DNA from 3 places in the Saccharopolyspora sp. ID03-671 genome. Region 2 is predicted to be linked to each of the others. Evidence: riboswitches for the same ligand, from Rfam matches in the RefSeq annotation. Region 2 holds a riboswitch; each other region holds the start of a gene.
The links. A riboswitch is a leader RNA that binds a small molecule or an ion and turns the genes downstream of it on or off. The one in region 2 is predicted to bind cobalamin.
Positions count from the first base shown of each region.

Region 1: it holds a riboswitch for cobalamin, as region 2 does, so the genes downstream of both, cobN (cobaltochelatase subunit CobN) here and REH65_RS01065 (ABC transporter substrate-binding protein) in region 2, are expected to answer to the same signal.
Region 3: it holds a riboswitch for cobalamin, as region 2 does, so the genes downstream of both, REH65_RS23295 (HoxN/HupN/NixA family nickel/cobalt transporter) here and REH65_RS01065 (ABC transporter substrate-binding protein) in region 2, are expected to answer to the same signal.

Region 1 is NZ_CP134054.1:4,992,677-5,002,450, reverse strand. Features, by position in the region: gene cobN (cobaltochelatase subunit CobN) at 1-3,140, opposite strand, end outside; cobalamin riboswitch at 3,166-3,354, opposite strand; gene REH65_RS23180 (D-isomer specific 2-hydroxyacid dehydrogenase family protein) at 3,404-4,315, opposite strand; gene REH65_RS23175 (bifunctional 4-hydroxy-2-oxoglutarate aldolase/2-dehydro-3-deoxy-phosphogluconate aldolase) at 4,538-5,131, opposite strand; gene REH65_RS23170 (sugar kinase) at 5,135-6,103, opposite strand; gene REH65_RS23165 (YbhB/YbcL family Raf kinase inhibitor-like protein) at 6,297-6,842, shown strand; gene REH65_RS23160 (VanZ family protein) at 6,963-7,961, shown strand; gene REH65_RS23155 (mycothione reductase) at 7,976-9,373, shown strand; gene REH65_RS23150 (Type 1 glutamine amidotransferase-like domain-containing protein) at 9,383-9,774, opposite strand, start outside.
Region 2 is NZ_CP134054.1:214,448-224,221, forward strand. Features, by position in the region: gene REH65_RS01035 (DUF397 domain-containing protein) at 1-181, shown strand, start outside; gene REH65_RS01040 (iron chaperone) at 199-546, opposite strand; gene REH65_RS01045 (hypothetical protein) at 917-2,479, opposite strand; gene REH65_RS01050 (amino acid permease) at 2,612-4,120, opposite strand; gene REH65_RS01055 (Gfo/Idh/MocA family protein) at 4,292-5,299, opposite strand; gene REH65_RS01060 (iron ABC transporter permease) at 5,342-6,364, opposite strand; gene REH65_RS01065 (ABC transporter substrate-binding protein) at 6,361-7,350, opposite strand; cobalamin riboswitch at 7,415-7,593, opposite strand; gene REH65_RS01070 (SDR family NAD(P)-dependent oxidoreductase) at 7,607-8,377, opposite strand; gene REH65_RS01075 (iron-siderophore ABC transporter substrate-binding protein) at 8,584-9,585, shown strand; gene REH65_RS01080 (MSMEG_1061 family FMN-dependent PPOX-type flavoprotein) at 9,615-9,774, shown strand, end outside.
Region 3 is NZ_CP134054.1:5,023,081-5,032,854, forward strand. Features, by position in the region: gene REH65_RS23280 (DMT family transporter) at 1-401, opposite strand, end outside; gene REH65_RS23285 (LysR substrate-binding domain-containing protein) at 494-1,348, shown strand; gene REH65_RS23290 (DUF1876 domain-containing protein) at 1,623-1,892, opposite strand; cobalamin riboswitch at 2,074-2,198, shown strand; gene REH65_RS23295 (HoxN/HupN/NixA family nickel/cobalt transporter) at 2,296-3,330, shown strand; gene REH65_RS23300 (precorrin-8X methylmutase) at 3,346-3,957, shown strand; gene REH65_RS23305 (sirohydrochlorin chelatase) at 3,954-4,859, shown strand; gene cobA (uroporphyrinogen-III C-methyltransferase) at 4,840-6,051, shown strand; gene REH65_RS23315 (DEAD/DEAH box helicase) at 6,279-7,802, opposite strand; gene yaaA (peroxide stress protein YaaA) at 8,020-8,763, opposite strand; gene REH65_RS23325 (endonuclease domain-containing protein) at 8,780-9,673, opposite strand.

The DNA of each region.
Region 1 (9,774 bases), 2.3 Mb from region 2:
TTGAACGCCGTCTCCATGTCGCCGCGCGCCTCGCGCCCGTCCAGGCCCCGCCCGTAGGCGTAGCCGCCCCAGGTCGCGTAGACCTCGGCGAGGTCGGCGTCGCTGCGCCAGTTGCGGGCGTCGATCAGCGGCAGCAGACCGGCACCGTAGGCGCCCGGCTTCGAGCCGAAGATGCGGGTGGAGGCCCGGCGGTCGTCGCCGTGCTCCGCCCTGTCGGCGCGGTAGTGGGCGGCGACGTAGTTGTCCTCGTCGGGCTCGTCGAGGACGGCCACGGTCTGCACCGCGTCGTCGATCAGCGACACCACGTGCGGGAACGCGTCGCGGAAGAAGCCGGAGATGCGCACCACCACGTCGATGCGCGGGCGCCCCAGCTCGGCGACCGGGACGACCTCGAAGCCGGTGACCCGGCGGGACGCGTCGTCCCACTTCGGGCGGCAGCCCAGCAGCCACAGGATCTCGGCGATGTCGTCGCCCTGGGTCCGCATCGCCGAGGTGCCCCACACGGTCAGGCCGACCGAGCGCGGGTTCTCCCCGGTGTCGGCGACGTGCCGGGCGATCAGCGACTCGGCCAGCGCGGAGCCGACGTCGAAGGCGTTGCGGGACGGGATCGCCTTGGGGTCCACCGAGTAGAAGTTGCGGCCGGTCGGCAGCACCGAGATCAGACCGCGGGTCGGCGACCCGGACGGCCCGGCGGGCACGAAACCGCCGTCGAGCGCGTGCAGCACGTTGTCGACCTCGTCGGTGGTGCGCGCCAGCCGCGGCACCAGCTCGGCGCAGGCGAACCGCAGGATGCGGCCGACGTCGGCGATCTCGGCGCCGATCACGCCGGTGACGACCTCCTCGGCCCGCTCGGCGTCCCAGCCGGTGTCGGCGAGCGCCTCGACGAGCCTGCGCGCCAACGACTCCAGCAGGTCCACCGCGTCCGACGCCGAGGCCGACGGGCCCTCGACGAGCTTCGTCAGCTCGGCCGGGACGTCCGCGCGCGCACCGGGTTCGGCCAGCAGCGCCTGCTCGTCGAGTCCGAAGTGGACCGACAGCGCGGAGCGCAGGCCGGGCAGCGCGCCGACCGTGCCGCCGAAGACCTGCTTGGCGCGCAGGATCGCCAGCACGTCGTTGACCAGCTCCTCGTCGCGCGGCGCACGGCCGAGGATGTGCAGGCCGTCGCGGATCTGCACGTCCTTGATCTCGCACAGGTAGCCGTCGACGTGCATCACGAAGTCGTCGAAGGACTCCTCGTCCGGCTGACCCTCCTGGTGCAGGTCGTGGTGCAGCTCGGCGTGGGTGATCAGCTCCCAGATCTGGTTGCGCAGCGCCGGCTTCTTCTCCGGGTCCAGGTCTGTGACCAGGGCGTACTCGTCGAGCAGCTGCTCCAGCTTGGCGATGTCGCCGTAGGCGTCTGCGCGCGCCATCGGCGGGATCATGTGGTCGACCACGGTCGCGTGGCCGCGCCGCTTGGCCTGCGTGCCCTCGCCCGGGTCGTTGACGATGAACGGGTAGACGAACGGCATGTCGCCCAGCACCGCGTCCGGCGCGCAGTCCGCGGCCAGGCCCAGCCCCTTGCCGGGCAGCCACTCCAGGGTGCCGTGCTTGCCGAGGTGGATCACCGCGTCGGCGCCGAACTCCTCGTCCAGCCAGCGGTAGGCGGCCAGGTACTGGTGCGACGGCGGCAGGTCCGGGTCGTGGTAGATCGCGATCGGGTTCTCGCCGAACCCGCGCGGCGGCTGAATCAGGATCACCACGTTGCCGAAGCGCAGCGCGGCGACGTAGAGGTAGCCCTCGTCGTCGACGTAGAGGCTGCCGGGCGGGGCGCCCCAGTGCTCGGTCATCGACGCGCGCAGCTCCTCGGGCAGCGCGTCGAACCACTCGCGGTAGCGCGGCGCCGGGACGCGGATCGCGGCCTCGGCCATCTGCTCCTCGGTCAGCCACTCCACGTCGTGCCCACCTGCGGAGATGAGCCGGTGGATGAGGGTGTCGCCGTCCAGGCCGGCCACGTCCAGCCCGCCGAGGTCGTAGCCCGCGGCCTCCAGCGCGCGCAGCAGCACCACCGCGGAGGCCGGGGTGTCCAGGCCGACGGCGTTGCCGACGCGGGAGTGCTTGGTCGGGTAGGACGAGAGCACGACGCCGAGGCGCTTGGCGGAATTGTCGACGTGCCTCAGCCGCGCCAGCGACACCGCGGTGGAGGCCACCCGCGCCGCGCGCTCGGCGTCGGCGACGTAGACCGGGATGCCCTCCGGGCCCTCCTCCTTGAAGGAGAACGGGACGCTGATCAACCGGCCGTCGAACTCCGGCACCGCGACCTGCATCGCGGCGTCCATCGGCGACAGCGCGGCGTCGCTGTCGGCCCACACCGCGCGGCTGGTCGTCAGGCACAGGCCCTGCAGCACCGGGATGTCGAGCTCGGCCAGCGCACCCGCGTCCCAGGAGTCCTCGTCGCCGCCCGCGCTGGCGTCGGCGGCCACGGCACCGCCCGCGGCCAGGACGGTGGCGATCAGGGTGTCGCAGCCGGCCAGCAGCTCGCGCAGACCGGCGGCGTCGGACAGGCCGCGCAGCGAACCGCAGAACACCGGCACGACGTTGGCCCCGGCGGCTTCGACCTGGTCGGCGAGGGTGTCGACGAAGGCGGTGTTGCCCGACAGGGCGTGCGCCCGGTAGAAGACCACGCCGATCGTGGGCTTCGACGGGTCGTGGGCGCGCTCGCCGTGCAGCCCGAACTCGGGCATCGACTGCGGCTCGGTGAACCCGGTGCCGGTCAGCAGCACCGTGTCGGACAGGAAGTTCGCCAGCTGCGCGAGGTTCTCCGGACCGCCTTCGACCAGGTAAGCCAGGGCCTGGGTGGACACACCGGCGGGCACCGTGGACAGCGTCATCAGCTCGGCGTCCGGGGTCGCCTCACCGCCCAGCGCCACGGTCGGGAGGCCGGAGGCCAGCACGGCGTCCAGGCCCTCCTCCCAGGCGCGACGGCCGCCGAGCAGGCGCACGACCACGACGTCGACGCCGTCGAGCAGCGCGGGAACGTCCTCGGCGGCCACCCGGGAGGGGTTGGCGACGCGGTAGTCGGCCTCGGCGGCGCGGGCGGCCAGCAGGTCGGTGTCCGCAGTGGACAGCAGCAGAACTCGGGCGTCGCGGGCAGGCTCGCTCACGGTGATCCTCTCTCGGGGTGCGCGCCCCGGCGGGGGTCACGGCGGCAGGAGTTCCTGGCTCCCGGATCCTCGCGGGGTCCCCGCCTTCCAGCCTGTCAGGGCCGTGGCTGCCAGGGGCCCGCTCCCCGGTCACAGTGGCGCGACCGCCCCGGCCTCACACCGGGTTCCTCCACGTCACCGCCGTACTGGCGAAGCCATCCTATCGATCGAGAGACCCCTCACCACCCACCGCGCGATTTCGCGAGAAAGATCTCGTTCCCCGCTCAGTACCCGGCGGTCACGTCGACCAGCCCGAGGAGGGGCTGACCTGCGATGTGGCGGCGGACGTTCTCCTCGACGCGGCGTGCCAGGGCCGGCATCTGCAGGTGCGGCGGGTTGGCCGTGTGCGGGGAGATCAGCGCGCGCGGGTGGCCGAACAGCGGGTGGCCGTCGGGCAGCGGCTCCGGATCGGTGACGTCGAGCGCGGCACCGCCGATGCGGCCCGCGTCCAGAGCCTCGACCAGCGCGTCGGTGTCGACCAGGGAGCCGCGCGCGATGTTGATCAGCCACGCGTCGGACTTCATGGTCTCCAGCGCGGCGGCGTCGACGAGCTTCGAGGTGGCCGAGGTCGCCGGGGCCGCGACCACGACGAAGTCCGAATTGGCGAGCAGCTCCCGCATCCCGTCGGCGTCGTCGGCGGGCCAGGTCCGCTCGGCGCCCAGCACCGGCTTGCCGGAGCGGTTCACCGCCAGCACCCGCACCTGGAAGGGACGGAGCATCTCGATCAGCGCCTTGCCGATGCCACCGGCACCGATGATGCCGACGGTCGATCCGGTGAGGCTGCGCATTCCCTCGGGACGCTGCCAGGTGGTGGCCCGCGCCATCGCGGCGAGCTGCCGCGCGCCGGACAGCATCAGGCCGAGGGTGTGCTCGGCGACGGTCTGGGCGAAGGTGCCCGCGGCGGAGGTGAAGGTCAGGTCCTCGCGCAGCACCCCGGAGGCCACCCAGGACTCGATGCCCGCCGAGGGCAGCTGCACCCACTCCAGCCCCGGGCGGTCGTACTCGGCGAACCGGTTCGGCTCGGCACCGAACCACACCAGCGCGTTCGCGTCCTCGGCGGAGCTCAGCTCGGCCCCCGCCGCCACCACGGCGGCCTCCAGATCGGGCTGCGACACCGGACCAACGTGGACCTTCACGACTTCTCCTCCATCACACGACGTTCCCGAGACCCCACCACGACCGGGTTGTGGGGACGGTTCTCATGAAAACCTCCCCTCACCCAGACACCGGGAGGTTTTCATGAAAACTTCCCCCACCACGCGACGAGACCCTCCGTGAGGTGGGAGAACGTCACCAGGTGTTCCCCACACCACGTCGAACTCATCCGGGGTTGGGGGAGGTTTTCATGAAAACTTCCCCTACCTCTCGATGAGGTCGGCGAGGGCGGGGAGTTGGGTTTCATCTTCCAGGGCCGAGCCGACTGCGACGACGTCGGCTCCCGCCGCCAGGAACTCGGGGGCGTTGCGGGCGTTCATGCCGCCGGTGGCGACCACGCGCAGCGCGGGGAACGGGCCCTTCATCGCGCGGAACCAGCTGCTGCCCAGCTCGGCGGCGGGGAACGCCTTGACCCAGCTCAACCCGAGGCGCAGCGCCTGCTGGATCTCGCTGGGGGTGGCGACGCCGGGCACGTGCGGCAGGTCGAGTTCGGCGCTGAGCCGCACGATCTCGGCGTCGAGCCCGGGCGCGATGGTGAAGGCCGCACCCAGGTCGCGGGCGGTGCGCAGCTGCTCGGGGGTGACGATGGTGCCCGCGCCGACCGGGCGGCCGCGCTCGGCTCCGGCGCGCACGGCGGCGGCCAGCGACGGTTCGGCCTTCGGCGTCTCGATCGGCACCTCGACGGCGTCGATGCCCAGGTCCCAGGCGCGTTCGGCGAGTTCGACCGTCCGCTGCGGGTCCATGCCGCGCAGGATCGCCATCACCGGCCGGGCGAAGAGGTCTTCCAGGAAGGGCACTTCTCACTCGCTCCCGTCGAATCGCAGTGCGCCCCAGCGCTGTTCGTCGAGCCCCAGCCAGCGCTCCAGCGACTCGGCGTCCGGCGCGGCGGCGTGGTCCTCGGTGCTGCGCAGGCTGTGCGCGGCCAGCAGGTGGCCGCGGCGCAGGCAGCGCTGGTCGTCCTCGCCGCGCAGCACGCCGGAGAGGAACCCGGCGGCGAAGGCGTCCCCGGCTCCGACCGGTTCGACGACCTCGACGGTCGGCGCGGGCACGGCGGTGTTGCGCTCGCCGAGCGCGTAGGCCGCCTCGGCACCGTCCTTGACCACGACCGTGACCGGTCCGTCGAGGAGTTCCCGCACGTCATCGGCGGTCTTCACGCCCCACAGGGCGGCGGCCTCGTCGAGGCCGACGAAGACCACGTCGGCGAGCTGGGCGAGCTCGGCGAGGACCGGGGCGGCCCGGCGAGCCGACCACAGCGCGGGCCGGTGGTTGACGTCGAAGGAGATCGGGGCGCGGCGCGGCCGGGTCAGCAACCGCCGGATCAGCCGGTCGCAGCCCTCCGACAGGGCCGGGGTGATGCCGCTGATGTGCAGGACGCGCGCGGCGTCGACGACTTCGTCGGCGAGGAAGTCCTCATCCATCGTGGAGGCGGCCGAACCCGCGCGGTAGTAGTGCACGCGGGTTCCCTCGGGCCGGGGGTCCTTGAAGTAGACGCCGGTGGGCGCGTCGGCGCGCACCTCGACCAGGCCGGTGTCGACTCCGGCGGCGGCGATCGAGGCGACCAGGCGGCGTCCGAGCGGGTCGTCGCCGACGCGGCCGGCCCACTGCGCGCGGTGCCCGAGCGAGGCCAGGTGCACGGCCACGTTGGACTCGGCGCCCCCGGCGGAGAGCGTGAAGGAGGGGGCTCGTTCGAGCGGCGCCGGGGCGGCCGGAGCGACCAGCGACATCGTCTCGCCCAGGCACAACACCTCGGCCTCGTTGCCCGGCTGCACCACGTGTCCTCCCGTTCATCACTGGGTCGGGCGACAGCTTAGCGACACCGCGATGCAGGATGCACACTCCCCATTGCGCATCGCGCAACGAAGCCGATAGATCCGGCGCGCTCGGCCCGCGTGGGTTCTCCTAGGCTGGGCCCGGTGATCGCCGACGATCACCCCCTAGCCACAGGAAAAGGAGGATGCTCGCATGAGTCTGGAGCGCCCGATCGATCCTGATCCGTACTCGTTCCTGCCCGCGGTTCCCGAGTTCACCGTCACCTCCAGCGACGTGGCCGACGGCCGGGCGATGTCCAAGGCCCAGGCCTTCGACGGCATGGGAGCGGACGGTCAGAACCTCTCGCCGCAGCTGAGCTGGTCGGGGTTCCCGGAGACCGCGAAGAGCTTCGTGGTCACCTGCTTCGACCCGGACGCGCCGATCCCGGGCGGTTTCTGGCACTGGATCCTGGTCGACGTCCCGGCCGACGTCACCGAGCTGGCCACCGACGCGGGCAACCGCAGCGGCCAGAACATCCCGGCCGGTTCGTTCCACGTCTCCAACGACATGGGCGAGCGCGCCTTCGGCGGTGCCGCTCCGCCGCCCGGTGACCGGCCGCACCGCTACTACTTCGTGGTGCACGCGGTCGACACCGACAAGCTGGGCGTGGACGAGAACGCCTCGGCGGCGGTGGTCAGCTTCAACCTGGCCTTCCACACCGTCGGTCGCGCCGTCATCACCCCCACCTACCAGCACTGAGGCCGGTCCTCGTCGAGCCCGCCCGGAACGCTCCGGGCGGGCTCGACGTCGTTTTCACCCGTTCGAGATGTATTTCCGGAGGGGGTTCGCGCCTCTTTACAAGTGGGGGAGGTGCGAGAGATGAGTCTGCTGCCGGGGTCCGCCGCCGTCGTGATCGCGACCGGTGTCGCCGCGCTGCTGTTCCCGTCGTTCGTCGCCGGTCAGCACCGGCGGCACGGCGAGCTGCGCGCGGGAGAGGCCGTGCTGCGCTTCGCCGCGCTGCTCTACGCGATCGCGCTGGCCTGCTACGTGCTGCCGCCTGCGGGGACGACCTGCTTCGCGGCGCAGCTGCGACCGCTGGCGAGGCTGTCCAGCGCGGTCGGGTTAGGGCAGTTCGCCTGCAACGTCGCGCTGTTCGTCCCGCTGGGCGCTCTGCTGCGGCGGGCACCACCGGTGGCGGTGCTGGCCGGGGCGGGCCTGTCGGTGTTCATCGAGGTCACCCAGCTGACCGGGTTGTGGTTCCGCTTCCCGTGCCCGGTGCGGGTGTTCGACGTCGACGACGTCCTCGCCAACACCCTCGGCGCGGTGCTCGGCGGCCTGCTGGTCCCGCTGCTGCCTCGGCCCTCCCCCGTCACCGGACCGGCCGGTGCGCCACGTCCGGTGACGGCCGGTCGACGGCTGCTGGGGATGAGCTGCGACGGCCTCCTGCTGTGGTGGCTGGGCGCGGTCTGCGCGACCGCGACCGGTGCCGTGCTGCGCTGGTCCGGGGTCGTGGCCACGCCGCTGCTGCAGGTGGGCGCGACCTGGCTCGCCCCCGCGCTGATCCTGCTGGTCGCGAGCCTGCGCGCGGACGGCACACCAGGTCAGCGGCTCGTGCTGCTGCGCGCCCGAGCGCCGAACCGGTGGTCGGTGGTGCTGCGCTGGGCGCTGGGGACCGGTGGCCTCGCGCTGCTGCAGGCGGGCTGCGAGCTGGTGCGCGGTGCGCCCGGCGCAGCGCTCGGCGTGCTGTGGTGCGCCGGGCACGCTCTCGGCGCGCTCCGGAACCAGCGCGGAATCACAGATCCGCGCGGAATCACCGGCAGGCTCGCCGGGTTGGAACTGACCGACGTCCGCGGACCGGCGACGGCCCGCACCCCGTGAGGCAGGATGGAACCGTGCGGCACTTCGACCTAGTCATCATCGGCTCCGGCTCCGGCAACTCGATCCTCGACGACCGGTTCGCCGACTGGAACGTGGCCATCGTCGAGAAGGGCATCGGCCCGAACGACGCCTACGGCGGCACCTGCCTCAACGTCGGCTGCATCCCGACGAAGATGTTCGTGCACACCGCGGACATCGCCGGCGCCCCCGACGCCGGTGCCGGGCTGGGGGTCGACCTGGAGCGCCGGGGCGTGCGCTGGCCGGAGATCCGGGACCGGATCTTCGGCCGCATCGACCCGATCTCCGAAGGAGGTCGCCAGTACCGCGCGGAGGGCTCGCCCAACGTCACGCTGCTGACCGGCAACGCCCGGTTCACCGACGTCAAGCAGCTCACGGTGCAGACCGCCGACGGCGCCGAGACGATCACCGCCGACCGGTTCGTGGTGGCCGCGGGCGGCCGCCCGGTCATCCCGGCCGTCCCCGGCCTGGACCAGGTGGAGGTGCGCACCAGCGACACCGTGATGCGCCTGGACGAGCTGCCCAGCAGCATGATCATCATGGGCACCGGGTTCATCGGCGCCGAGTTCGCGCACGTCTTCAGCTCCCTCGGCGTGCGGGTCACCATGATCGGCCGGTCCGGCCGCGTGCTGCGCGCCGAAGACGAGGACGTCTCGGCCCGGTTCACCGAGATCGCCGACCGGCGCTGGGACCTGCGGCTCCACCGCAAGGTCGTCGCCGCCGAGAAGGCCGGCGGGCAGGTCCGGCTGAAGTTGGAGGGCCCGGACGGCGAGGAGACCGTCGAGGCCGAGGAGCTGCTGGTCGCGGTGGGCCGCACCCCCAACGCGGACCTGATCGACGCGGCCGCGGGCGGCCTGGAGCTCACCGACGACGGCAAGATCGCCGTCGACGACACCCAGCGCACCTCGGTGGAGGGCGTGTGGGCGCTCGGCGACATCAGCTCCGACCACGAGCTCAAGCACGTCGCCAACCACGAGACCCGCGTCGTGCAGCACAACCTGCTGCACCCGGACGCGCCGATCTCCTCCGACCACCGCTTCGTGCCGCACGCGGTGTTCTCGGGTCCGCAGATCGCCTCGGTCGGCCTCACCGAGCGGGAGGCCCGGGACAAGGGCGTCGACTACGTGACCTCCACCCAGGACTACGCGGGCATCGCCTACGGCTGGGCGATGGAGGACACGACCGGTTTCGCCAAGCTGCTGGCCGACCCGAGCAGCGGGCTGCTGATCGGCGCGCACATCATCGGCCCGCAGGCGCCGACGCTGCTGCAGCCGATCATCCAGGCGATGCACTTCGGTCTGGACGCGCGCAGCATGGCGCGCGGCCAGTACTGGATCCACCCGGCGATGCCGGAGCTGCTGGAGAACGCCCTCCTGGACCTCCCCCTGGGCTGAACCTGCCGCTCAGCTGAGTCGTCGCACGTCAAGCGGGGTTTCGACCGCGGTCCCGTCGGGCCCGCGGTCGACCCGGTAGGCCCCGGCCCGACCCCGCTCGGCGAGCGCTTCGACGAGCTCGGTGCCCCGGTAGAGCAGACCGGCCCCGTCGTCGGTGGCGTAGCCGGGCGGCAGCGCGCCCTCGGCGATGAGCCGCTGGAACAGCGGGCGCCGCTGCGGCTCGCTGTCGTAGTGCACGCCGTTGGAGTGCGGCAGCAGGCCGAGCCCGTCGGTGATCGGCCGCAGGTCGGGGCCGAACGAGTCGGTGGTGCCGCCGATGTGCCAGCAGATCGATCCGGCCGACACCCCGGTGAGCACCACCCCCGCCTGCCACGCCTCGCGGAAGATCTCGTCGAGCCCGT
Region 2 (9,774 bases):
GAACTGGCGCAAGTCGAGCTTCAGCCAGGGGGCCGACAACTGCGTCGAGGTCGGCCGCGCCGCGCGCTCCGGGGCCGCGGTCCGCGACACCAAGGACCGGGCCGCGGGCTACTTCACGACGACGAGCTCGCAGTGGAGCGCCTTCCTCGGCGCGCTCAAGGCAGGACGCTTCGACAAGTAGTTCGCCCCCGGGGACGTTCAGAGTCCGAGGTCGTCGCGCGACGCCTCGGCGAGGCTTCGAACGAGCGCGTCCGGGATGGGCTTGCGCGGCGAGAAGGTGACCCCGGTCTTGCTGGCCTTGAGGCCGGCGGCGGCGATGTCATCGGCCAGCGCCGTGATGGCGACGGGCGAGAGGTAGAGCCCGCACTGCCGGCTGAACGCGGCGTAACCGGCAACGATCGAACCGCCCACCTCGAACCCGGGCATGTTGTACTTCACGACCTCCTCCGCCTCCGGAAGCGCACTCGAAAGCTGAGTCCGCACGTGCTCCAGAAGCGGCCTGAGCTCCTCCGAAACCCCGGCGATGTAAGTGTCGTGCTCAGACATCACACCGATTCCCCTCGATAACGAGTCCACACCCTCCGCTCAAGCATCCCAGGCGACCGGATGCCCACCCTCCACAGTGACCCTCCCGAAGGGCGCGTTCCTCACCAGCGGACAGTTTTAGCCATAATCACCCATGATCAATGTCCGTTTTGTCCGGACAGTTATGGCTAAAACTGTCCCGGGTGACGTTGCGGCCCTTCGGAACCCAGTGCGGCGCCCCACCGTCGACAGCGACATCCGGGGCGGTCTGAGCCCGGTCGAGGTGTCCTCGGGTCGAAAACCGCGGTTTTCACGCGTCGAAAACCGCAGTTTTCGACGCACGAAAACTGCGGTTTTCGACACCGCGAATACGGGGGTTTTGGCGGGTGGGTCAGCGCGGGGTGAGGAGTTGGACGGTGCCTTCTCCGTTGGCGGCGAGGAGGAGGTTGCCGTCCGGGGTGGTGGCCAGGCCCGCGAAGGGGCGGGGGCGGGCTGGTGGGAAGAGGGTGGGGTCGGGGTCTTCGCGGTGCACGCCCGGGGGTAGGCCGACGGGGAGGGAGGTGGCCTCGGTGCGGATGGCGCCGGTGGTGAGGGTGATGGCGAGGAGGGTCCGGGTGCCGACCTCGACGACGTAGAGAGTGTCTTCGAGGAGGGCGATGCCTTGGGGCTGGTCGAGTCCGTCCACGATGGACTCGGAGTCGTCGAGCCGGATGACCGCGCCCAGGGCGTCGTCGGAGGCGTAGCGGTGGCCGTCCGCGTCGACCGCGATGTCGACGGGGTGGGGGAGTTCGGCGATGACGGTGAGCGCGTCGTCGGCGTCGAGGTGGATCACGCGGCCCGCACCGGACTCGGCCACGAGCAGCCCGTCATCGGTCGCGGCGATGCCCGTCGGCTCGGACAGTCCCTTGGCGCGCAGCCGGACCTCGCGGGTCGCGGGGTCGAAGGTGCGGACGTCGCCGTGCATCGACGTGACGTGCACGAGCCCGCCGGCCGCGGCGACGCCGTGATGCGCGCCGCCGGTGACGGGCTGGATCAGGTCGCCGGTCACCAGATCCCCGTCGGCCAGGCGGAAGTGGTCGCCCGCGTAGACCCGGCCCGCCTCGTCGGCGGTCACCCCGAACGGGCCGTGCAAGCCGCGACCGACGACGGTCCGGGTGCCCAGGGCGTCGACCTGGGTGACGCCGCCGCTGCCGAAGCTCGACACCAGCATCCGGTTCTCCCGGTCGAACGCCGCGTTGTCCATCCCGGCCACACCGGTCTCGATGATGCCGCGCCGCCCGGTGTCGGGATCGATGCGGGTCACGATCCCCTCGACGCCTCGCGAGAGCACGATCAGCGCGCCGTCGTGGTCGAAGCGCACCGCGACCGGCTCGTGCACGTCGTCGGCGACCTCCTGCGGCGCACCGCCGTCGGGGGAGACGCGCCAGACCTGCCCGGTCATCATGTGCGGGTAGTACAGCGAGCCGTCCGGGCCCTGCTGCATCGCGTTGCCCATCGCCAGCCCTTCGGCGAGCACGATCGTCTCGCCCGAGTCGGGCAGCAGCTCCACGACCCGCCCGCCGGGGCGCATCTCGTTGACGAACAACCGATCGCCGACGCAGGTGATGCCGTTGGGCACCAGGATCTCCTCCGACAGCAGCGTGAACTCGCCGTCCGGCGAACGCCGCCACACCCGCTGCGGGGTGATGTCGGCGATGTACATCGACCCGTCGGAGCCGAAGGCCAGGTCGTCGGGCCCCTGCACGGGCCCGTCCGGCGGGACGACGACCTCCACCGCACCGGTGGTGACGTCGACGGCGCTGATCTGCCCGGCCAGGAACTGCGCGACGTACAGCCGCCCGTCGGGGCCGAAGGTGAGGCCGTTGGAACCCCACAGCGGGCTCGGCTCGTTGAGCCTGCGCATCCGCCACCGCTCACTGCTCGGGGCGCCGAAACCGGCGGAACGCGTGGGCACGATGCAGCTCCTCGGGTTAAGTCGGGTGACTTAACCAAGGTATCAAGCGGAGGTTCGCCGTCCGAGCGACCACCGGCCGAACGCGAGCGGGCGCCCCCACCGCGATGAGGGCGCCCGCTGCCGTTCGCGCTGCTAGGCGATTTCCGCGGCCTGCGCCCGCTCCGCCTCGGCCATCCGGGATTTCCGGTAGCCGTAGGCGAAGTAGAGCACCAGGCCGACGGCCATCCAGATCAGGAACCGGACCCAGGTCATCGCGGTCAGGTTGACCATCACCCACAGGCACGCGAGCACCGCGAGGATCGGGACCAGCGGCACCAGCGGGGTGCGGAACGATCGCGGCAGGTCGGGCCTGGTCTTGCGCAGGATGACCACACCCACCGAGACCATGATGAACGCCGCCAGCGTGCCGACGTTGACCATCTCCTCCAGCTTGCTGGCCGGGAAGAAACCGGAGGCGATGACGACGAAGATGCCGACCAGGACGGTGGCGCGCACCGGCGTGCCCGTCGCCGGAGCGGTCTTGGCGAGCGCGCGCGGGATCAGGCCGTCGCGGCCCATCGCGAACAGCACGCGGATCTGACCCAGCATCAGCACCATGACCACGGTGGTCAGACCGGCCAGCGCGCCGATGATGATGAAGCTCGCCGTCCAGGTCTGCCCGTGGTGGGTGAACGCGGTGGCGAGGGTGGCCTTGGTCCCGTCGGGCTTGGTGGCCAGCTCCTTGTAGGACACCATGCCGGTCACGACCAGGGCCACGGCGACGTAGAGCACGGTCACGATGGCCAGCGAGCCCATGATGCCGCGCGGCATGTCGCGCTGCGGATTGCGGGTCTCCTCGGCCGTGGTGGCAACGACGTCGAACCCGATGAAGGCGAAGAAGACGATGGCCGCACCGGCGAAGATGCCGAACACGCCGAAGTTGCTCGTCGAGCCGCCCAGGATCAGCGAGAACAGCGACTGATCCAGTCCGCCGCCACCGGAACCGCCGCCGGTGGGTTCCGGGATGAACGGGCGGTAGTTCGCCGTGTCGATCCAGCGCAGCCCGGCGAAGATCACCAGCAGCACGACGGCGATCTTGACCAGGGTGATGACCTGCGTGACCCGTGCGGAGAGCTTGATGCCCACGGCCAGGACGACGGTGAGCGCGAGGGTGAGCACCACCGCGCCCCAGTCGAAGTCGAACCCGGCCAGCGGCACCGTGGTCTTCGCCTGGATTCCCAGCAGGCCGAGGGCTTCCTGCAGGTACTCCGACCAGCCCTTGGCAACGACGGCCGAGCCCAGCGCCAGCTCCAGCAGCAGGTCCCACCCGAGGATCCAGGCGACGAACTCGCCGAAGGTCGCGTACGAGTAGGTGTAAGCGCTGCCCGCGACGGGCACGGTGGAAGCGAACTCCGCGTAGCACAGCGCGGCGAGCCCGCACGCGACCGCCGAGATCACGAACGACAGAGCCACACCGGGACCGGCGATGTTCCCGGCGGTCCGAGCGGTCATGGTGAAGATGCCGGCGCCGATGGTGACGGCCACACCGAACATCACGAGGTCGAAAGCAGACAGGTTCTTGCGCAGCCGGGTGTCCGGTTCATCGGTGTCGGCGCGCGATTGCTCCACGGACTTGGTCCGCAGCAGCCCGGTACGAGGCACTGTCCATCCTCCTAGAACGGCCAAGGTGACACGGTGGGGACGAACCGTAAGCAGGGGGCTCGCGGGGTGTCGAGGTCGTGCCCAGGACAGTTGTAGCTACGTGACCGGTTCAACCACTCACGCGGCGAAAGAGTGTGAGGTTCACCCGCTTTGGGCGATTTTTCGGTCCACTCAGGACGGGATCGCGCCCCGCTGCTTGACCCGCACCGCCACGCCCTGCACGGCCTCGACCAGCCGCGCCGTCTCGCGCGCGGCCCGCAACCACGGCCGCTCGTCCTCCGCCGAGCGCCCGTCGCGGACGGCGGCGGCGAAGGACGCCAGCGAGTCGCGGAACTGGTGCGAGGCGTCGAGCACGAACTCCTCGGCGTGGTCCTGCTCGTCCAGGCGCAGCAGCGGCCGGTGCTCGGCGGGCGGGGTGAACGCGCGCTCCAGGCTCAGCCGGGCCGCGTCGCCCCACAGCGCGTAGCGCGAGCGGTAGCTGTGCTGGAAACCGAACTCCAGGTCGGCGAACACGCCGTTCTCCGACACCAGCAGCGCGTGCCCGGCCATGTCCACACCGGTCTCGGAATCCACCCGCAGCGTCGCACCCGCGACGGTGAGCCCGTCGCCGAGCATCAGCTGCGCCGCCCGGATCGGGTACACGCCGACGTCGAGCAGGCTCCCGGCACCCAGCGCGGGGTCGTAGCGGATGTCGCCGGGCTTCGGCGACGGGATGCCGAACGCCGAGCTGAAGGTGCGCAGGCGGCCCAGGCGTCCGCGCGCGACGAGCTCGCGCACCACGTCGTGCTGCGGGTGGTGCAGGAACGCGAAGTTCTCCCGCAGCACCAGGCCGCGCTCGGCGGCCAGCGCCACCAGCTCGTCGGTGCGCTCGGCCGAGACCGTCATCGGCTTCTCGCACAGCACGTGCTTCCCTGCGTGCAGCGCGCGCTTCGTCCAGTCGAAGTGCAGCGAGTTCGGCAGCGACAGGTAGATCGCGTCCACGTCGGGGGAGTCGATCAGCTGCTCGTAGGTCATCGCGGTGCCGCCGTGCTCGGCGGCGAAGCGCTCCGCGCGGGCCGCGGTGCGGCTGGCCACGCCGGTGATCTCGGAACCGTCGGTGTCGTGCAGCGCGGGAAGGGCCCGCCGCTCGGCGATCGCGGAGCAGCCGAGCACGCCCCATCGCACTCTGTTCGCCTCCATCAACCGCAGCCTAGGGGAAGAGGGTGGCGTCGCGCGGGATGGTCACGAGGTTCGGCCGCGCCGGGCGAGCAGGATCGCGAAAGCCGGGACGCCGACCAGCGCGGTCATCACCCCGACCGGAACCTCCTGCGGCGCGGCGACGGTCGTCGCGAGCACGTCGACCCACACCAGCAGGATCGCGCCCAGCACGGCCGTGACCGGCAGCAACGCGCGGTGGCGCGGTCCCACGACGAGCTTGGCGGCCTGCGGCAGGACCAGGCCGACGAACCCGATCGCCCCGGCCGCGGCCACCAGCGTGGCGGCCAGCAGGGCGGTGACCACCAGCAGCACGATCCGCAATCGGGCGACGTTGACGCCCAGCGCGGCCGCCGTGTCGTGGCCCAGCGCGAAGGCGTCCAGCGCACCTGCGCGCGCCAGGCACACCAGCAGGCACACCGCGCACACGGCGCCCGAGACCGCGACGTCGTTCCAGCGCGCGCCGGACAGCGAGCCCAGCAGCCAGAACAGCACTCCCCGGGTCTGCTCGGCGTCGGCGGAGGTGATCACCACGAACGAGGTGAGCGCCGAGAACAGCTGCGTCCCGGCCACTCCCGCCAGCACCAGGTGCGTGGTGGTGCCGCCCGCCAGCGAGCCGAGGGTCAGCACCAGCGCGAACGCCACCAGCGCCCCGGCGAAGGCGCCGGCGGTGAGCCCGATCGCGCCCGCGCCGAGCCCGAGGATCACCACCAGCACCGCGCCGGTCGAGGCCCCGGCCGACACGCCCAGCAGGAACGGGTCGGCCAGCGGGTTGCGCAGCAACGACTGGAGCACCGCCCCGCACATCCCGAGACCGGCGCCGCAGATCGCGGCCAGCACCGCGCGGGGCAATCGCAGCTGCCACACGATGCCCTGCCCGATCCGCGAGACGTCGGTCTCGCCGAGACCGAGCCGCGCGCCCACGACCCCGGCCACGTCGGTGACCGAGAGGGGCGCCGGACCGAGGGTGACCGCCACCGCGATCGACAGCAGCAGCGCCGGGATCCCGGCCAGCACGATCAGCGGAGCGCGCACCCGTCCGGTCCTCACCTGCGCTCCAGCTCGGCGAGCCGGTCGGCCAGCCGCTCGATGCCGGTGATGGTGCGCAGGCTGATGTTCATCTCGGTGCCGGTCATCGGCATCCAGTCGCCGGCGGCCACCGCGGGCAGCCGCGACATCGCCGGGTCGGTGCGCAGGAACTCCTGCTTGGCCGCGAGGGAATCGCCTTCGCCGTCGCGGGTGAGATCGCCCAGCACCAGCAGGTCGGGGTCGCGGGCGAGCACGTCCTCCCACGACACCTGCGGCCACATCGAGGTCACGTCGTCGTAGGCGTTGCGCACCCCCAGTGCGCGGGTCATGATCGCCGGTGAACCGGTGGAGCCCGCCACGTAGGGGGATTCGGTGCGGGCGAACCAGAACAGCACCGAAGTGTCCTGCGCGGCAACGGCTTTGGCCCGCGCGGCGGCGACCCGCTGCTGCAGCTGCGCCACCAGCGCCTCGCCCCGATCGGTGACGTCGAAGATCGCCGCGATCTCGCGGACCTCGCGGTAGATGTCGTCGAGCTCGACCGGCTCGCCCAGCGGCGCCTCCTCCGGCAGGCAGTTGGAGGGCGAGAGGTAGGTCGGAACGCCGAGCTCGGCGAAGCGCTCGCGGGAGGCCACGCCCTCGTCGGTGAACACCGCTCGGTAAGCGCCCAGCACCGCGTCCGGTTCGGTGGCCAGCACCGACTCGAACGACGGGTTGTTGTCGGAGAGCCTGGGCACCCGGGCGTTGTCGGCGGCCAGCGCCGGGTCGACCGGGTCGGTCCAGGTCGCGGTGCCCACCATCCGGTCGGCCAGGCCGAGCGAGAGCATGATCTCGGTGGTCGACTGGTTCAGGCTCACCGCCCGCTTCGGCGGTTCGGACACCGCGACCTCGGTGTCGCAGTTGGGGATCGTCACCCGCGGCGGAGCGGACTCCGTAGCAGGTGCGGAGCAGGCGGCGAGAGCGGCGGCGCAGAGCAGCATCGAGCTCGTGCGCGTCCAGAGTCGGAACACGTCGTGCGGAAATCCTCACCCCGGGCCCATGCGCGAGACCCGGTCGGCCGATTCCCGGAACCGGGTGCGGCTCCGGGGAGCCGGCAGGTCTTCGGGCTCGGGCTCCGCCGGGCGAACCGCCTTCCCGGATCCGTGATCCAGTGGCTCGGGTTCGCCCGTCACCCCTACCGCTGCGCGTCAGCTCCGGCTTCCGACCGGATTCCCTCACGGCCACATGTGGCGACCGGCTCGAGATCGAGTCTAACGGGTTGGTCGCCTACTGGTGGGTGCCGCCGTCGACGCGGATCTCGGTGCCGGTGATGAAGGCGCCGTCGTCGGAGGCGAGCATCGCCACCACGCCTGCGACGTGCTCCGGCGGGGCGAAGCCGCTGCCCAGGGCGGGGGAGAGCTTGGTGAACAGGTCCCAGTCGGTGTCGGCGGGCAGCTTGTCGGCGGTGGTCTCGGTGATGCCGCTGCGGATCCCGCCCGGGACCAGCGACACCGCGCGCAGGCCCTGCTTGGCGTACTCCAGGGCGATCGCGTGGGTGAAGGACTGGATGCCGCCCTTGCTGGCCGCGTAGGCCGCCATGTACGGGTGGGCGAAGTTCGCCGACGTCGAGCTGAAGTTGATCACCACGCCGTTGCCGGTTGCCAGCAGCGCCGGTAACGCGGCTCGGGTGACCAGGAACGTGCCGGTGAGGTTGACGGCCAGGATCCGGTTCCACAGCTCCAGCGAGCACTCGTGCGTGCGCGCCGTGTGCAGCGTTCCGGCCGCGTTGACCAGCACGTCCAGCCCGCCGAGCTGCTCGGCGCAGGCGGGGACGGTGAAGTCCACGGCGTCCTCGGCGGCGATGTCCAGCGGCAGCGTGCCCAGCCGGTCGCAGGTCCCGGCCTCGGCGGCGAGCCGGGCGGTCTCCTTCAGCCCGGCTTCGTCGATGTCGGTGGTGAGCACCCGGGCACCCTCGTCGAGCAGCCGCAGCACGCTGGCCCGCCCGATCCCCGACGCTCCGCCCGTGACGAGCACGCGCTTGCCGTTGAGCCTGTCCATCTCGCGTCCTTCCGCAGCTCCCGACCGTCGTGAAGCTCAACGCGCGAGCGCGCGTGAAGTTGCTCATGCCCCCGGCTATCCAGTTCGCCGGCCGTCCAGTTCGGACGAATGTGACGAAGGTCGGTGACGCTCGGTAGGGCCCGCCCTGGACGCCGCACTGAGGGTTGGTTAAGTTAGGCGCACCTAAGTACGAGTGAGGTGTGGACATGCGCTGGATGCGGACCCTGGGACTGATCATGACGGTCCTGCTGGGAATCGCCCTGACCGGTTGCGGCGCAGCCGGTCCCGAGGGGGAGCAGCCCGCGGCCGGATCGGCCGACGGTCAGTTCCCGGTCACCATCAAGACCGCGTTCGGTGACGTCACCGTCCCCGAGCGTCCCCAGCGCGTCGTCGCGCTCGGCTGGGGCGACGCCGAAACGGCGCTGAGCCTGGGAGTGCAACCGGTCGGCGCCGCCGACTGGCTGCCCGTCGGCGGGGACGGCGTCCCGCCGTGGATCCCCGCCGACAAGCGCTACACCACGCCGCCGAAGATGCTCGGCACGATGGAGGTCGACATGGAGAGCGTCGCGGCCCTGCAGCCCGACCTCATCCTCGACACCCGCGCCAGCGGCGACAAGGAGCGCTACAACCTGCTCAACCGGCTCGGCGTGCCGGTGGTGAGCATCCCCGAGGGCGGCGGCGAGTCCTACCTGACCACCTGGGACCAGCAGCTCGACATGGTCGGCAAGGCGCTGGGCAAGCAGGCGGAGGCCGCGCAGCAGAAGGCCGACCTCGAGGGCAAGTTCCAGCAGGCCGCCGCCGCGCACCCGCAGTGGGCGGGCAAGACCGTCGCGGTCGGCGCCAAGATGGTCGGCTCCTACGGCGCCTACGTCAACGGCGGGTCCCGGCTGGAGTTCATGGAGCGGCTGGGCTTCCGCCAGTCGCCCGCCGTGCAGCAGGTGGCCGGGAGCAACTTCTTCGTCAGCGTCTCCCCGGAGCGGATGGACCTGTTCAACGCCGACCTGACCGTGATGTTCCCGATCGGGCTGGCCGCCTCCGAGATCGACCGCGACCAGATGTTCCAGCAGGTGCCCTCGGTCCGCGAAGGCCGCTCGGTGGTGCTGCACGACGAGCAGGCCACCCAGGCGTTCTCGGCGGGGACCGCGGCGGGCATGTCCTACGCGGTCGACAAGGTCGTCCCGCTCATCGAGCAGGCCAAGCAGGGCTGATCGACCCCGACCGGCAAGGAGAACGACGCGTGACCTCGTGGGACCCGGCCGAGGCCGAGCACGTCACCTCGGCGGCGCAGCTCCGCGAGATCGTCGAACCGCCGCACCCGGAGATCGCCGAGAAGGTGGTCTCCGGGATCGACGGCGTCAGCCGCGGCTTCATCGAGCGGTCGCGGCTGTTCCTCGTGG
Region 3 (9,774 bases), 2.3 Mb from region 2:
AGCACGCCCAGCACGAGCCCGAGCAGCCGGGACCGGCTCAGCCGCTCGCGCAGCAGCAGCGCCGCCAGCGCGGCCGTGAGCACCGGGTTCATCGAGATCACCAGGGCCGTCACGGACGCGGGAACCCCGGCGGCCATGCCGCCGTAGCAGCCGCCGAACTGCGTGGCGTGCGTCAGAAGTCCCGCCACGGCGCTGTGCCCGATGGCCCCGCCGCTGGGCCACACGGCCCGTCCGACCAGCGCGATCGCCGACAGGATCGCCGCGGCCAGCGTCAGTCGGACGGCGGTGAGCAGGAACGGCGACGCGGCGGCCACGCCCAGCGCTCCGGTCGGGTAGCCGCTGGCCCAGAAGAAGACGATCGGGGCGGCCAGCGAGAGCGGTATCGACCGCGAGGTTTGCATGGCTAACAGAATCCGGCCTCGAACAGCTCGGCGTCCAACAACGATAAGCGATCGCGATCGATCGCGGATGCTGATCGGTCTAGGCTGGGCGCATGAGTGCAGTGCTCGACGTCGTCGCGCTGCGCAGCCTGGTGGCCGTCGCCGACTGCGGCGGGTTCCACCGGGCCGCGGCGGCGCTGTACCTGACGCAGTCCGCGATCAGCCAGCACCTGCGCAAGCTGGAGCGGACCCTGGACCGCAAGCTGGTCGTCCGCGAGGGCAGGCAGGCCCGCTTCACCGCCGAGGGCGAACTGCTGCTCGCCGAGGCCCGCCGCATCCTCGACGTGCACGACGACGCGGTGCGCAGGCTCGGCGCGGAGGGGCGCGGCACGCTCGTGTTCGGCTCCACCGAGCACGCCGCCGACCGCTTCCTGCCCGAGCTGGCCTCCGGGCTGCGCGCGGCGTTCCCGGACCGCGAGATCCGCTTCCGCCTCGACCGCACGGCCCGGCTGGCCGACTCCGTCGATCGCGGTGGCATCGACATCGCGCTGCTCATCGACGACACCGTCGACGAGCGCAGCTTCGACGCGGGCCGGTTCCGGCTGGAGTGGTTCTCCGCACCGGGCTGGGAGCCGCCGACCGAGGACCGGCCGCTGCCGATGGTGGTGTTCGACCAACCGTGCACCCTGCGCAGGCACGCGATCGCAGCGGTGGACGCGCTCGGCCGAGGCCCGGACCTGGTGTGCGAGGCCGCCGATCTCTCCGGCGTCCTCGCGGCGACCCGCGCGGGCCTCGGCGTCACGCTCCTGCCCTCGACGCGGACGCGGCCGGTCGGTCTGGTCGAGCGCCGCGACCTGCCTCGCCTCGACCCCGTCGAGCTGCGCGTCCGCGCCCGCCCGGGCCTGCTCCCGGACGTCCCCGCGGTCGCCGCCCGAGTCGTCCGCGACGTCCTCACGGCGGTCGCGTGATCACCCACTCGCGACAGTTCTCATGAAAACCGTCCGTTCCCAGGGTGGGGGAAGTTTTCATGAAAACTGTCATTTCCCCGAAGGGGATCGAGTGCCGGAAGGCCTCCGTTCACGAGGGAACAGGGAGGTTCTCATGAAAACCTCCCCCACTCCGAGAGGACGACGTTTTCATGAGAACTTCGACTCCCCCGAGGGGATCGTGGGGGTGTTCACCTCCAGGTGGTGGGGAGGTTTTCATGAAAACCTCCCGTTCTCGGTGGGGTGGGGTCCGGCCTCAGGCCGGGAGGTGGACCCGCCGGTGGAGGCGGTCCCCGATGTCGTCGGAGGCGTGGTCGAGGAGCTTGTGGCCGAGCTCGAACAGGGCGCGGGCGATGGCGATCTCGTCGCCGATCTGCGGTACCTCGGGATCGTCGGGGTGCCTGCGCGCCGTGCCGTGACCGTGCAGCGGCTGCCCGCTCGGCGTGGTGAGTCCGACGTCGGCCGTCGTCTTCGCTCCCGCCTCCACGACCTGCATGTTCAGCGTGATCGAGTGCGTCTCGTTCATGATGACCTCCTTGACGCGCGTCGAGCCGAGCAACGGGCTCACCCGACCGAGTACCCCGATCGAGCCGGTTGAAAGCGCCTTCGGTCGAAGGGTGCGGCCGACTAGATCACGCAACGTGATCGATTTCACCAGGTTTGACCTCGGACCGTAGATCAGGCAAGGATGACTGTCGCCGACAGTGCAGGAACCCGGTGCGAATCCGGGACGGTCCCGCCACTGTGACCGGGGAGTGGTCCCCACCCATCGCCACGGCTGCCACCAGCTGGAAGGCGGGGGAACCACGCCGATCCGGGAGTCAGGACACTGCGCGCCGGCCCCGTGCCGCGAACCCGCGGCGCGCGGCCACCGAACCCCGGGCGGGAGAACCCAGGAGGTCGGAGATCCCATGAGTCGGGATGCCGAAGTGAGCCGGCGCACCGCCGGCTGGGGCGCACGCGAGCGCCGGAAATCAGCGGCCCTGCTGGCCGCCATCGGAGCACTGCACCTCGCGGGCTGGGGTGCCTACCTGCTGCACGAACAGGCGTTCAGCGCCGCCGGGGGCCTCGCCGCCGCCGGCACCACCGCCTACCTGCTAGGCCTGCGGCACGGCTTCGACGCCGACCACGTCGCCGTCATCGACGACGCCACCCGGCTGCTCATGCAGCGCGGCAGGCGCCCGGTGTCCACCGGCATGTGGTTCGCCCTCGGCCACGCCAGCGTCGTGCTGCTGCTGGCCTGCGCCGTCGCCTTCATCGCCGGACCCGCCGCCCAGCAGTGGGCCGAGCAGACCGGCGTGCGGATGGCCACCTTCGTCCACCTGATCGTCGTCATCGTGCTGACCGCCCTCGCGGTGCTCAACGGACTCGTGCTGCGCGACGCCTGGCGGCTGCTGCGCCGCGCCCGCAGCGGCGCCGTCGACGAGGACGAGGTCGAACTCGTCCTGGGACGGCGCGGACTGCTCGCGCGCGTGCTGCGCGGCCGAATGCAGGGCGTCGCCCGCTCCTGGCACCTGTTCGGCATCGGCCTGCTGTTCGGCCTCGGGATGCAGACCGCCACCGAGATCACCGTGCTGGCGATGGTCACCCCGGGTGCGAACCTCTCGGCCATCGCCGTGCTGAGCCTCCCGCTGCTGTTCGCCGCCGGGATGTGCACTGTCGACAGCGTGGACGGAATGCTGATGTCCCGCGCCTACACCTGGTCGCTGGCCCGCCCGCTGCGGCGGCTGTGGGTGAACGTCACCACCACCGCGCTGACCGTCGGGCTCGCCGCCCTGGTCGCCTTCGTCGTCCTCTGCGGCCTGCTGGCCGACCTGGGCGTGGACTTCTTGAGCGGGATCGCGGCCATCTCGGACCAGTTCGAGCTGCTCGGCTACCTGACCTTGGCGCTGTTCCTGCTGGTCTGGGGCGGTGCGGCGATGTGGTGGCGGTTCACCGCACGAAAAAGCGCGGAAATCGGATAGGGAACAGGGAAGACCATGAGGCGCGCAGTCCATCCGATCGAGACCGAGTCCTACCGGATCATGCGGTCCCGAGCCGACTTCGACCGGTTCGCACCGCTGACCCGCGCGGTCGTCGAACGCGTCGTGCACACCACCGCCGACCCCAGCTGGACCGGTGAGGTCGTCGCCGACGAGGACGCCCTGCGGCAGGGCCGCGAGGCCCTGCTCTCCGGCGCGCCGCTGATCACCGACGTGCGCATGGTCGCCTCCGGCGTCACCGCCCGCGAGGTCACCATCGGACTGGACTTCCCGGGCGTTGCCGACCTGGCCGCGTCCGACGGGCTCACCCGCTCCGCGGCCGGGATGCGGCTGGCCACCCGGGAGCACCCGCGCGGCGCGGTGTGGGCGGTCGGCAACGCACCCACCGCGCTCACCGAGCTCCTCCGGCTCGCCGACCACGGCGAGCTGGAACCGGCGCTGATCATCGGCGTGCCCGTCGGGTTCGTCGGCGCCGTCGACAGCAAGGCCGCTCTGCGGCGCAGCGGCCTGCCGGCCGTGAGCACCCTGACCGAACGCGGTGGCGCGGCGATCGCCGCAGCCGCCGTCAACGCCCTGCTCTACTGGGCAGAACCTGGAGGTAACCGGTGACCGAACCGCTGCTGGTCGTGGGCCACGGCACGGTGGACGAGCGCGGAGTGGCCGAGTTCCACTCCTTCCTGGAGCGGCTCAAGGCGCGCATGACCGCCGCCGGAGTCGACGCCTCCGGCGGCTTCATCGAGCTGTCCGCCCCCGCGGTCACCGAGTCCTGGACCGAACTCACCGACAAGGGCCACCGCCGGATGGCCGCCGTGCCGCTGGTGCTCGTCGCCGCGGGCCACGGCAAGGGCGACATCCCCGCCGCGCTGGAGCGCGAGGTCCGCCGCCACCCGGGCACGTCGTTCGTCTTCGGCCGTCCCCTCGGGCCGCACCCGATCCTGCTGGACCTGCTCGCCGAGCGGATCGCCGAGCAGGTCCCGCGCGAGGAATGGGCCGACACCGCAGTGGTTCTCGTCGGCCGCGGCTCCACCGACCCCGACGCCAACGCCGAGGTGTGCAAGGTCTCACGCCTCTTGCAGGAGACCTGCGGCTTCGACACTGTTGAGACCGCGTTCATCTCCCTGGCATCGCCGGACGTCCCCGGCGGGCTGGACCGGGCTCGCAAGCTCGGGGCCAAGCGCGTCGTGGTGGCCCCGTACTTCCTGTTCGACGGCGTGCTGCCGCAGCGCGTCGTGACGCAGGCGCGCGAGTGGGCCGACACCGCGCAGGACATCGACGTCCGGGTCGCCGGATACCTGGGAGACTGCGACGCCCTGGTCGACCTCGTCGTGGAGCGCTACCACGAGGCCCTCCACGGCGACATCCGGATGAACTGCGACACCTGCGCGTACCGGGTGCTGCTGCCGGGATTCGAGGACAAACTGGGTGCGCCGCAGACGCCGCACCACCACCCCGACGACCCGACCGGACACGGTCACGCACACGGACACGCACATGGCCACTCCATCGGATAACCACTACCTCGCCGGACTCGACCTCACCGGTCGCCGCGTCGTGGTGGTCGGTGCCGGGCCCGTCGCGCAGCGGCGGCTTCCCCGGCTGATCAAGGCGGGCGCCGCCGTCGAGGTGATCGCCCCGCAGGCGACGCCCGCGGTCGAGGCGCTCGCCGACGCAGGCGAGATCACCTGGCATCGCCGCGACTACCGCGACGGCGACCTCGACGGCGCCTGGTACGCCGTGGCCGCGACCTCGTCCGACGAGGTCAACGCGGCCGTCGGCGCGGAAGCCGAGCGCGACCGGGTGTTCTGCGTCCGCTCCGACAACGCCACCGAGGGCAGCGCCGTCACGCCCGCCGTCGCCGAGCACGACGGGCTGCTGCTCGGCGTGCTCGCGGGCGGCAAGCCGCGCCGCAGCGCCGGCGTCCGCGACGCGCTGCTGGAGGCCGTGCAGTCCGGCGTCGTCGACGAGCACCCCGAACCGCACGCCCCCGGCGTCGCGCTGATCGGCGGCGGGCCCGGTGCCCCCGACCTGATCACGGTGCGCGGGCGGCGGCTGCTGGCCAAGGCCGACGTGGTGCTCACCGACCACCTGGCGCCGCGCGAGCTGCTGGAGGAACTGGGCTCGCACGTCGAGGTCATCGACGTCTCGAAGATCCCCTACGGGCGTTCGGCGAGCCAGCAGGTGATCAACGAGACGCTGATCGAGAAGGTCCGCGCGGGCAAGTTCGTCGCCCGGCTCAAGGGCGGCGACCCGTACCTGTTCGGGCGGGGCTTCGAGGAGCTGCTGGCCTGCGCCGAAGCCGGTGTGCCGGTGACGGTCGTCCCGGGCATCACCAGCGCGTTCTCGGCCCCGGCGATGGCCGACGTGCCGGTCACGCACCGCGGGGTGGCGCACGAGGCGGTCGTGGTCTCCGGCCACGTCGCCCCCGACGACGAGCGCTCGCTGGTCGACTGGGAGGCCCTGGCCCGGCTGCGCGGCACCCTGGTGCTGCTGATGGCGGTCCAGCGCATCGAGGCGTTCGCCGAGGTGCTGATCAAGAACGGCCGCCCGGCCGACACCCCGGTCGCGGTCGTCCAGGAAGCCACCACCGACACCCAGCGCTCCCTGAAGACCACCCTCGCCCAGGTCGCCGACGACGTCCGCGCCCACGACATCAAACCCCCGGCGGTCATCGTCATCGGCCCGGTAGCGGCCCTCAAGGACTGACCGCACAACGGATCCCCAACGGCAGATGTCCCTGGCGAGCACTCACTCGCCAGGGACATCTGCCGTTGGGATCCCGCACCGGGTTTCACGATTTCAATGGAACTCAGACGCCTGATTCCCATTGAAATCGGGGTTCCGACTTCCATTGAAATCGTGAAACACCCGCAGCGGGCAGCACACGGGCGACCACAACGGCATTCGTGGTCGCCCGTGTTGGTGAGGAGGGGTCAGCGGGGGGAGTTGGAGCGGCGAGGTCGTTGCTGAGCCCCCGTGCGGCCGCCGTTGGTGCCGCCTCGGCGGGCGCGGTTGTTCCCGGAGCCCGAGCCGGTGCCGCGGCGGGGCGAATCTCCGCCCCGGCGGGAGGGTTCGGTGCCCCGCGGGGCGCGCTGGGGGCGGTGTTCGCCGCGGGACTTCGCGGGCTTGGGCTGCTGGCGCTGCGGGGCGGCCAGCGGGGTGCCGGACGGTTCGCGGGCGCCGGTGAGGCGGGCGAGTTCGGCGTCGTGCGGCCGGATCTCGGTCGTGATGGCCGTGACACCGGCCTGGTTGGCCATCGCGCGGAACGCCTGCTTCTGGTCGTCGGTCACCAGCGTCACCACCGTGCCGCTGGAACCGGCGCGGGCGGTGCGACCGGCGCGGTGCAGGTAGTCCTTCGGGTCCGCCGGCGGCTCGACGTGCACCACCAGGCTCACGTCGTCGATGTGGATGCCGCGCGCCGCGACGTTGGTGGCCACCAGCGTGCTCGACGAGGCGTTCTTGAACTCGTCGAGGATGCGGGTGCGCGCGTTCTGCGCCTTCCCGCCGTGCAGCGCACCGGCCTCGACGCCGACCGCGCGCAGCTTCTTGGCGAGCCGGTCGGCGTGGTGCTTGGTGCGCACGAACATGATGGTCCGGCCGTCGCGCGCTGCGATGCGGGCCAGCACCGACTGCTTGTCGGTCGTCGACACCAGGAACTGGTGGTGCTCCATGCTGTCCACGCTCGCCGACGGCGGCGCCAGCGAGTGCACCACCGGGTCGGTCATGTACCGCTCGACCAGCTTGTCGACGTCACCGTCGAGGGTCGCCGAGAACAGCAGTCGCTGACCGTCGGCGGGCACCAGGTCGAGGATTTCCCGCACCTGCGGGAGAAAACCCATGTCGGCCATCTGGTCGGCCTCGTCGAGCGCGGTGCGCTCCACTTCGGACAGATCGCAGGTGCCCTGCCGCAGGTGGTCGTTGAGCCGGCCGGGCGTGGCCACCAGGACGTCCACGCCGCGCCGCAGCGTGTCGACCTGCCGGTTGAACGACGTGCCGCCCACGACCTCGCGGACGTAGAGGCCCAGCGACTTGGCCAGCGGCTTGAGCGAATCGGTGACCTGCGTGGCCAGCTCGCGGGTCGGCACCAGGACCAGCGCGCGCGGACGCATCGGGCGCGCGTTCTCGGTCTGCATCGCCAGCAGCGGCAGCCCGAACGCAAGCGTCTTGCCGGACCCAGTCTGGCCGCGGCCGAGCACGTCGCGGCCGGTCAGCGCGTCCGGGATCGTGGCGGCCTGGATCGGGAAGGCTTCCCGCATGCCGTTGTCGTGCAGGGCGCGCACCAGTCGCTTCGGCAGGCCCAGGTCGGCGAACGGCGCCGGGTCGACGGCGGTCACGCCGACCTCGTCGAACAGGCTGCGCTTCGCCGGCTTGGCGTTGCCCGCCTTGGCCTGCGGGCGACGCCGACGCGGACGTCCCTGCTGGTTGCGGCGTGCGGGCGTGGCGGAAGAAGAAGGCACGAAGAGCACTCCCCGGAAGTAGGCACGTCACGGGGAGAGCTTCGCGGGCCATTCCGCGGGCGATCACGAGGACGAGCCCGGCGCGATCTCGCGCCGATGGGTGGGCGAACGCGGCGGACGCCGCTCGCATTGCGGCCGAGTTCCGGCCGCGGACACCCCGCAGTCTATCCGACCGGCCGCGGCCGCCGGGCCGCAGGAGTCGGCTGTGCGGAACGTCTCAGGCGTTGACGACGACGCACAGCTTGCGGTCGGCCTCGCGCTCCACCCGCAGTCCCGCCTCGGCGGCGACCTCCAGGACGTCCTCGACGGTGGCCGGTTCCTCCGCGGCGCAGGCCAGCGCCCGCGCCAGGCGTCCCTTGTGCGACTTGTTGTGGTGGCTGACGACCTTGCGCTTGCCGGCGGCGTCCTCGGACAGCACCCGCACCTCGACCGCGCCGGGGACCTTGGCCAGCGCCGCGTAGGCGCCCGATCGCAGGTCGAGCACGAGATCGTCGGCTGCCGCCAGCACCGGTTCCAGCACCGGCCGCCACACGCTGCGCAACGTGCCCAGGCCCGGCAGCGAACCTCCGCCGGAGAGCCGGTAGGCGGGGATCGAGTCGGTGCCGCGCACCAGCCCGAACAGCGCCGAGGCCACCGCGAGCCGCGCATCGGCCTGCTTGCGCTGCGCGGGCTCCAGCGAGCCGACGTCCAGGGCGTCGTAGAGCACGCCGGTGTAGCGCTCCAGTGCGGGCGTCGTCGGGGACGTCCACAGCTCGGCGTTGCGCTCGACCTCGTCGACCTGGCGCTCGGAAATCCCCAGCACCTCAAGGCTTCGCGGCACATCACCGGCCAAAGTGGACAGAGCGTCGACGAGCTCGCGGCGAGTCCCGTTCAGCTCCGGGTGCGACAGGGCGTCCAGCTCCAGCGGAGCACCGTCCCCACCCGCGGCCTTGGTCTCCGAAGGAGGCAGCAGAACCAACACCCCACCAGGGTAAGCGTCACGCAGCCACCCCTCCCCGCCACCTCACAGCAGCCGCCACCTCGGCGATGACCCGTTCCACGCCGTCTCGCAGCTGATCGTTGGTCACGACGATCACCGTCCACCCGAGCCCGCGCAGCCTGTCCCGGCGACGGCGATCGTGCTCGACCTGCGCGGGGTCAGCGTGCCAGCCCCCGTCGTACTCAACCGCGACCTTCGCCTCTTCGAACGCCAAGTCCAGCCGGGCGACGAACCGGTCCCCGTCGAAGACCTCCAGCTGCGGAACCGGGTGCAGCCCGCGGAGCACGAGCTCGACCCGCAGGACGGATTCGGGGATCGACTCGGCCCGTCCGTCCAGGTAGGGGAGTCGCATCCGCGCACGTCGGATCCCGTGGTCGTGGCGGCCGACGAGAGAACCGGCGATCTCGTCCGCGGTGATGACGCCGGCGTGCAGCAGCGCGTCGCAGCAGGCGACGGCCTGCGTGATGGCCCGCTGCTTGAGCAGGTCGAACGCGATCCGCGGGAACCCCGCCACCCCAACACCACGCCACGGCGAATGCTCGAACTCGCCGATCCGCACCGAGGAGCAGCGCAGCCCTTGCCTGCGCATAAGAAGGTCCTTCGTCGGGACGATCACCTCCACGGGGTTTCCGAATCCGGCGAGATCCACGCCGCGCAGGGTTGCGGCGGATCTGCCGGTGATGACCGAGCCCTTGGGGAGGATCACCGCCGCTGCCGCGGATTTCAGCTGATGGGTCAGGGGAGTGGTGGGCGTGGTGTAGACGCCGTGGAACACGCGGAGGAAGCGCGCGTAGATCTGCTCGTCGGTCAGGCCCGCAGCCAGCGCGTCGCATCGGCGGAAGACGGTGATCGGAAGGTCGTCGATGACCGGAGGCGGTTGTTGGACTCTCACACCGATAAAGAGGAACGAGACCCTTCCCCAGATACACCGGACGCCGGTTTTGACGCGGATACACCCTCAAGGAGTGATTCGAGCACGGGTCCTCGACGTGG